Regions from separate parts of the Anabaena sp. 54 genome, predicted to be linked through region 2. Evidence: predicted binding sites of a transcription regulator. Region 2 holds the regulator's gene; the other holds the start of a gene.
The links. Region 2 encodes NtcA, which controls nitrogen genes in cyanobacteria. Its sites were predicted from a motif close to TNTGTANNNNNNNNTACANA; they were not measured.
Positions count from the first base shown of each region.

Region 1 (4,041 bases), on a different contig from region 2:
TTTTTAGTTTTTTATAGTCATTGAGGATAAAGCTTTCAATGATTCTGGACTAGGTTTTCCATTACAATCACCTCAGAATCAAAATTTCGTACTTAGTCGTTTTATTGACTATATATCTGCTTTAATAGTAATTATTCCTATTTAGCCTCAATAAATTTTAATCACCCCTCACAGGTATTAGTTCTTATGTACTAAATATATCGGTTTTCTTGGGGTGTGACACTTGGGGGTGCGGAATGTGGGTTCCAAAACTTCAAAGTTGCTGATTGCAAAATGAAGTGGTTGAAGATCGGCATTTTGTGCCATAATGAATTTGACTCCTATTTGTTCTAAGGAATTGGAGTTCCTGATTCGCCAAAATCAGAAAAAGTATATTAAAAATGACTGTCAGCGTGGCTACCAGCTAGGCTGGCATTTAATTTAATGAATGTATAGATGTATAAGTAAAAAGCTCTATTACACCCACGTTCTAAGAGTAGCACTCAATGTGGATGACTGTCAATGGAATTATGGAATTTTTGCACAAACCTGGCCATTATCATATTTATTATATGTTGACATAATCATAAAAGATTGTCAACAGATTACCCAAGATACAACTAAAACCCTTATCCCGTAATAAATACTGGCATCATTTATTAACATTTTAGGTATTTTTTATAATGTCTGGCTTTTTGCCTTTATTTTTGAACATAGTTTTGATGTTTAATTAATAGTTCGGCATACGATAGGACTCTTATTTGATTTCTGAACAGAATTTCAGATAAAACCCTTATTTAACGCGATTTTCCCTCTCAGTATACGTTCAAGATTCAAGGTTGATTGTTTTGGTTGTGCGATTTGCGGCCACTGCCTAACCTTCAATCTGACACCTGATTGCTTGATTAGTTAATCTAAAACTCTGTCAATTCGTTAAAAATAGATCCCCGACTTCTCAAAGAAGTCGGGGATCTGAGTCTTACTTAATCACAAGTATCAAATTAAACAGCAGCTAATTCTGGAGTCGGACGCTTACTGTTACGGATATTGGTAATCGCCTCAGCATAATCAGGAGCATTGAACACAGCCGAACCCGCTACAATAGCATTAGCGCCAGCTTCCAAAACTTGCCAAGTATTATTAGCTTTTAGTCCCCCGTCAACTTCAATCCAAGGATCTAAACCGCGTTCATCGCACATTTGACGCAACTTGCGGATTTTAGGAACTACGCTAGGAATGAAGCTTTGACCACCAAAACCGGGGTTAACGCTCATAATTAGCACTAAATCGCACAATTCTAGGACGTATTCAATTAACTCCAAAGGTGTACCCGGATTGAGTACAACTCCAGCTTTCTTACCGAGTTCTCTGATTTGTCCAAGAGTGCGGTGCAGGTGAGGAGATGCGTTGTGTTCTGCGTGGATAGAAATAATATCAGCACCGGCTTTAGCAAAACCTTCTACATACTTTTCTGGTTCCACAATCATCAAGTGGACATCCAGTGGTTTGGTTGTAACTGGACGAATCGCCTCCACAATCAGAGGACCTATTGTAATATTAGGGACAAAACGTCCATCCATTACATCAACGTGAATCCAATCTGCTCCCGCTTTGTCTACGGCGCGAATATCGTCACCCAGACGGCTAAAATCTGCTGATAGGATAGATGGAGCGATAACTATAGGCTTTTGAGATGAATTTTGGGTCATGGCTAGTGGGTTTTAAGCGTCTTCGTCTGTAGGCATTGTAACAAAATATGGAGAAATTATTAAAAATTAATTCAAAATTCAAATTTTTCAGAAAACTTTTCCCTGTTCCCTAAAAATATGAGTAAAAATTGGCTACTTTTTTGGAGTGTAGGTTTTTCTTGCTTGACTTTACCCGTCTGTGCTGGGGTGAAGTTGGCAAATTTTTTAGGTGCTAATGGTATTGATGCGCTGAAGCTACATCAAGCTCCTTATAATTTGACTGGGCGGAAAATTGCCATTGGTCAAGTAGAAATTGGTCGTCCGGGGATGTTTGGCTGGGATAAAGCCGTATCTAAAAATCGGGCTGTATCTCCATTTGCAGTGTTTTCACGCAACGTCCCGGCTAAATCAAATGTTGGTGTTGATCCTCATGCTTATAATGTTTCTGGCGTGATGGTGAGTCAAGATAAGGCTTTTCCTGGTGTCGCACCAAACGCCAGACTGTATTCTTCTGCTGTCGGATCTACAAAAAAAATCGGTCAACCAGAGGAGTGTTTATCAGCACAACATATTGCATTACAAAATGGTGGTGATGTGCGGGCGATTAATTTTAGTTTTGGTGAACCTCTTGAACGTGATCCTCGACCAGAAGCTATGTTAGATGGTAATGCTTTACTAACATTATGTATTGACTGGTCTAGCCGTGTTCATGATGTTGTCTATTCCATTGCTGGTAATCAAGGCAAAGGCGGGATTCCTATTCCTACAGATAATTTTAACGCAATTAATGTGGCTTTTTCTTCAGAACGCAAGGGAATTTTTAATAAAGTTCACGTTTCTAATTTGGCGAGTATTAATCAAGGTATAGAAAATCGGTTGGCTGGGAAAGAATTTAATATTGGGGGAAGAAGTGCAATTAGTTTAGTTGCACCTGGGACGAATATTCCTTTACTTAATCCTGATGGTAAGTTAAATAAATCTACAGGTACGAGTTTTGCTGCACCACAAGTCACGGCTACTGTGGCATTATTACAGGAATTTGTGGATAGACAGTTACGAATTAAACAAGCAAATTGGACTATTGATGCTCGTCGTCATCAAGTCATGAAAGCAATATTACTTAATTCTGCGGACAAGATTCAAGATAGTGGTGATGGTTTACGGTTGGGAATGACGAGGACTTTAATTGATAAACAAAATCAAGATTGGTTAGTTTCTAATGCTTACAAAAATTCCAAAATTCCCCTGGATGCTCAAATGGGAGCAGGTCATTTAAATGCTTTTCGAGCTTATCAACAGTTGAATGGTGGTGAATGGAAACCTAATACACCAGTTCCGCATATTGGTTGGGATTATGGTACTGTTAATGCTAATTCTTCTAAAGAATATGCTTTGCAAAAGAGTTTGAAACAAAATAGTTTTGTGGCTATTACTTTAAGTTGGGATCGTTTGGTGGAGTTGAATGATAAAGATAATAATCAGGAATATGATATAGGGGAAACATTTATAGATAAAGGATTAAATAATCTTGATGTCTATTTAGTTAAGGAAAATGGGAAAAATAATGAAGTTGTGGTTTGTGATTCTGTGAGTGAAGTTGATAGTGTGGAACATATTTTTTGTCCAGTTCCTACTAATGGTAACTATAAGATTCGGGTGCAATTCAAGAAGCAGGTGAATGAAGCTACTCAACCTTATGCTTTAGCTTGGTGGACTGTAGGTGAAAGGTGATAGATACAACAAAGTTCAGCAGATTAGCGTTTAATTTGTTGAGGAAAGTCAGGAACTAACAAAGAGTTTTCTAATTCACCTTGTTGATTATAGAACCTGATTTCACCTTGTTCATTACATAACCATACTTCAATTGCTTGAGCTTCTAAATATAATTGTTTCTTAAATTCCATTTCATCAATAGTATTGCCCGTAGATTTAACTTCTATACAAATTTCTGGTGCTATGGAAGCTGATATTTCATCTTGAATTTGATCAAATCTTGTATCTGAACACCAAACGACATCAGCAACTTTAACGCCGTCTGATGTATTGATTGCACATTCTGGCATGACTTCGCCAGTTTTTAATAAAGATTCTAATAGTCGTTGGATTCTTCCTTGATAAAAAGAGTGTTTAATTTTTACAGGACTCATGACAATTTGTCCCCATTTATTTAATTCAATTTTGAAGGGTAAATCTTGTAATTGTTTATTTTCACAAACTTCTTCCCATCTCATAATTATTTACCTAGATTGATCAGATTAATATCATTTTAACAGATTTTTCAAAGGAATAAAACTCATGTTTCACCAAGCCAAAATTCATCAGGTAGTGAATCATCAAAGTCATCGTTGAATATACAAGAACCATTTAAGAAGCA
Region 1 covers NZ_JAAVWA010000002.1:62,848-66,888, forward strand. Annotated here, with positions in the region: gene rpe (ribulose-phosphate 3-epimerase) at 981-1,688, opposite strand; gene HEQ36_RS02775 (S8 family serine peptidase) at 1,806-3,398, shown strand; gene HEQ36_RS02780 (Uma2 family endonuclease) at 3,422-3,898, opposite strand.
Region 1: a site for NtcA is predicted at 1,714-1,733, ahead of rpe (ribulose-phosphate 3-epimerase). Genes of this name have one in related genera too.

Region 2 (4,041 bases):
AACCTCTAGGGCGGTTTTTAGAACAACAGGACTATCAGTTAGAACCTGGAGGGGATTATGCTTTTACAATTCGGGCTGAATTGTAAATTAGTTGTCAGTTAGTCGGTTAAGATATCGTTCAATCAGGAGAATGGCCACAATGTCATCTATTGGCCGGGGGGGTTGACGCAAACCCTTGGGTAATAGTTTAGTGATGCCTTGGGGTGGATACATCTGCCAATAGCGATCGCGTGCTTGTAAAGTGGAATAACGTTCATCAACTAAAATGATATTGGTGGGTTTGCTTAATTCCTGATTAAGTTGCTGTTTCCACTTTTTAGCCGTTGTTTGATCTCCCATCACCATTAAGGATACAGGGAATTTTTGCAGTTGTGTTTCAATATTAGCGATCGCCTCATTTGCCAAAACAACTTGATGATAAAATAGTTGTCTATCCAATCCCATCACCGCAATCCCGCATTTATCACGACCGGGATCAAATCCTAAAATTACAGGTTGTGTATTAGTCATTATTTACGTAGGGGCGCAGGGTCTGCGCCCAATATTGATTGTAGTAATTTTCAATCTTTAATTAAATTCTTCACGTACTAAAAAGAATTTGTCCATTCAAGAGGGCTACTAACTTGACTCTTAGCGGACCTACAGTATAAGTATTTTCTGCGGCTACAGCTTTGATTTCTACTTCCTGTTCCGTTTGCTGTAATTGGGTAACAAAGCGCGGAAAAGTTCCTTCTATTTGGACACTTTCGACAATTCCCGCATTGCGGGCGCGAAACTGGGAAGCGGAAATTAGTAAATCTAAGCGTTGACGCATTTGTTCAGATGTCATATTTTTTAAATCCGCTGTAGTAGTAGCCAGCACTTCCCCTGATGAAAATACGAGTTGATTTCTCGCTGCATCTGCAAAAAATTCTATTTGCTTTTCACCTCTGACATAGTTACCTGCGGAGAAAATTCGGACTACATATTCTCGACCATCTTTAATTTGTGCAACTAGTGCTTTAACCTGATCTTTAGTGACACGGAGTATTTCTTTATTAGCCGGAATAGCACCAGGTTCAGTTAATTGAATATTGGCATTGCGGTTAGCTTCCTGAAGAATTTGGATAATTGCCTGCTGTGCTGCATCAGGCTTGTCTACAGTAATTAATCCTGCCGCTATTACTTGGCCCTTTACTAAGGCTAGTTTACCCAAGCGGAGGTCACGATAGGACTGATAATATTTTTCTAGTCTGGCTACTTCCTGCTCTAAAAATTGTTGTTGTTTCTCTAATTCTTTTAAGCGAGATTCTCTAGTCATAATAACTTCTTCCCGCTGTTTAATTTCGAGGTTACGATTTTGAATAAGTTTATCTAATTTAACAATTTTGCGATCGCGTTTTTCAATTACCGTCTTCGCTTCATCAATTGCCTGTTTTGCTTCAGCGTATAATCTTTTCCGTTCCGCCTTTAACTCTTCTACTGCCGTTTGTAATGTTTGTCGCTGATTATAAAGAGTTTGTAATTCACTTCTTGCCTGTTGATACTGAATCACAATTCCACCAAGATGGCTTTGAGTTGCATTAAGTCGGGCTTGGGTTTTGGCTTGCTGATTAAGAGTGCGATTGAGTTGAGCTTGTGTGGTCTTTTGTTTAGTATTTGCTGCCTGTAATGACTTATTAATTTTCTGTAATTCTTCCTGTGCTTGACTTTGTTCTTGTTTGGCTTTATTTAACTCACTCTCAACCTGACTTTTTTGCGCTTCTGCGATTTTTAGTTGTTCCCGCTTGTTCCCCAAATCTCTTTGAATATCCTCTAATTCAAATACGCCCTTTCGCAATCCGCCATCAGCCGCAAAGAGAATTGCTAAAGTTGATGCAGAAATTAGACCGCCTGTAAAAATAGTCACAATTACAGCAGTTTTTTTCGGACGTAAATTGAAAAGTGAGAGACGAGCTTTGCCAACTCGTGTGCCGATGCGATCGCCAACGGTAGCAATTACGCCTCCCAAAATAAGAATTGCTGCAATAAGGATGTACCCGGTGGCCATTTTTAACTACCGCAATGCTGACAGATACAGCCTACTACGTTCAACCATTGTCTGTGAGTAAATGGAGTTAGGCAAAAGTAGGAATTATACAATTTTAGGACTTTCCTCCAAATTAACGGTTTAATCTCTATGGTAGTGACGCTACTTAGGGAGACCCTAAGACCGCATTACCTCAAAAATAGAAGCCGTGCCAACTCCATTTACCCATAACTTTTAAGTAAATTGCTTACTTAAAGCAACAGGTTTATGCACAGTAATCTTCTTTTTATGAATGGAAATCATTTTCTTCTCGCGTAGATCTCCCAGCAGTCTAGTGACTGTAACGCGAGTAGAGCCAATTGCCTCAGCGATCGCCTGATGGGATAACTTCAGATCAATGGTAATACCATCAGCGCAAGGAACGCCAAAATCTCGACAAAGAATCAACAAGAAACTAATTAACCTTGAACCCATATCACGGTGAGCAAGAGTTTCAATCATCATCTCCGTCTGCAAAATCCGCGAAGAAAGACCTCGCAGCATTAACATTGATAACTCTGGGTTTTCCTTCAGTGCCTGTTCAACTTGTTCAATTGGGGCTGAAAGCAATTCTACAGTAGTAAATGCCACTGCATGATAAAATCGATCAGACTTATTGCCTGTCAGCAACGACAGCACACCAAAGACGCTATTTTCTCGCAGCAGAGCCACCGTTATTTCTTCTCCTGCCTCGTACACCCTTGAGAGTTTCACAGCACCCTTGAGAAGAAAATAAACTCGTTCAGCAGGATCTCCCGGAAAAAAGATCGTCTTGTTCCGTTCAAATGTTTCCACTACCGGAGGAAAAGCCCCGGTCGCCATTTGACGAAAAACATTTGCTAGGGCTTTATCTTGTGTCACTATCATTTCTCCCTTCCCCTACCCAATGCCAGAAAAACAAAAACTAATTACCTAAGAATACACCCGAAAAATCAATAAATCACCATTAACCTTGCTGTTTTTTCCTATACCTAAACGCGGAATTCCTAGCCTTCCGTTTATAATGATACATAATTGTTGTTCCGTTTAGCTAGTAATTATTGATAAGTAGTTTCACCAATTATACTCCAAAAGTTTTGCCTCTAAAAATTGTCAATTTCTTGAGAATTTTTGTAAACATGGGCATGATTTTTTGGGGCTTACTGCTTGCTTATGGAGCATTTTGGAAAATCCCTAGCCCGATGCAGTCAAACTAGGCTCAGATTCTAGTATGCTCCTAATGATGAATTAAATTAGCAATTTCTATGCTCAATCTATCTGGAAAAAATGCCCTAGTTACAGGTATTGCCAATAACCGTTCTATCGCTTGGGGAATTGCCCAACAACTACACAAAGCCGGGGCTAATTTGGGCATTACCTACTTGCCAGATGACAAGGGTAAAATGGAAAAAAAAGTTTCTGAATTGGTAGAAACGCTCAGTCCTAGCCTATTTCTGCCCTGCAATGTTGAAAATGACGAGCAAATTCAATCTACTTTTGAAACCATCCGGCAAGAATGGGGGAAAATAGATATTCTAGTGCATTGTTTAGCCTTTGCAAAAAAAGAAGATTTGACCGGAGGTTTTAGTCAAACTTCTCGTTCTGGTTTCAATACGGCTCTGGAAGTTAGCACCTATTCACTGGTACAGTTAAGCGGTGCAGCTAAACCTTTAATGACTGAAGGCGGAAGTATTATTACTCTTACATATTTGGGAGCAGTTCGAGCAATTCCTAACTATAATGTCATGGGTGTGGCTAAAGCTGGTTTAGAAGCCAGTGTTCGCTACTTGGCAGCGGAACTCGGACCCGATAATATTCGCGTCAATGGTATTTCTGCTGGACCTATTCGCACCTTAGCGTCTTCAGCCGTTGGTGGCATTTTGGATATGATTCATCACGTCGAAAAAGTAGCACCACTCCGTCGCACCGTCACTCAACTAGAGGTAGGCAATACAGCAGCTTTCTTATGCAGTGATTTAGCAAGCGGTATTACTGGACAAATCCTGTATGTAGAT
Region 2 covers NZ_JAAVWA010000020.1:89,490-93,530, forward strand. Annotated here, with positions in the region: gene HEQ36_RS17460 (DUF3146 family protein) at 1-86, shown strand, start outside; gene HEQ36_RS17465 (pre-16S rRNA-processing nuclease YqgF) at 88-510, opposite strand; gene HEQ36_RS17470 (DUF3084 domain-containing protein) at 581-2,029, opposite strand; gene ntcA (global nitrogen regulator NtcA) at 2,243-2,914, opposite strand; gene fabI (enoyl-ACP reductase FabI) at 3,292-4,041, shown strand, end outside.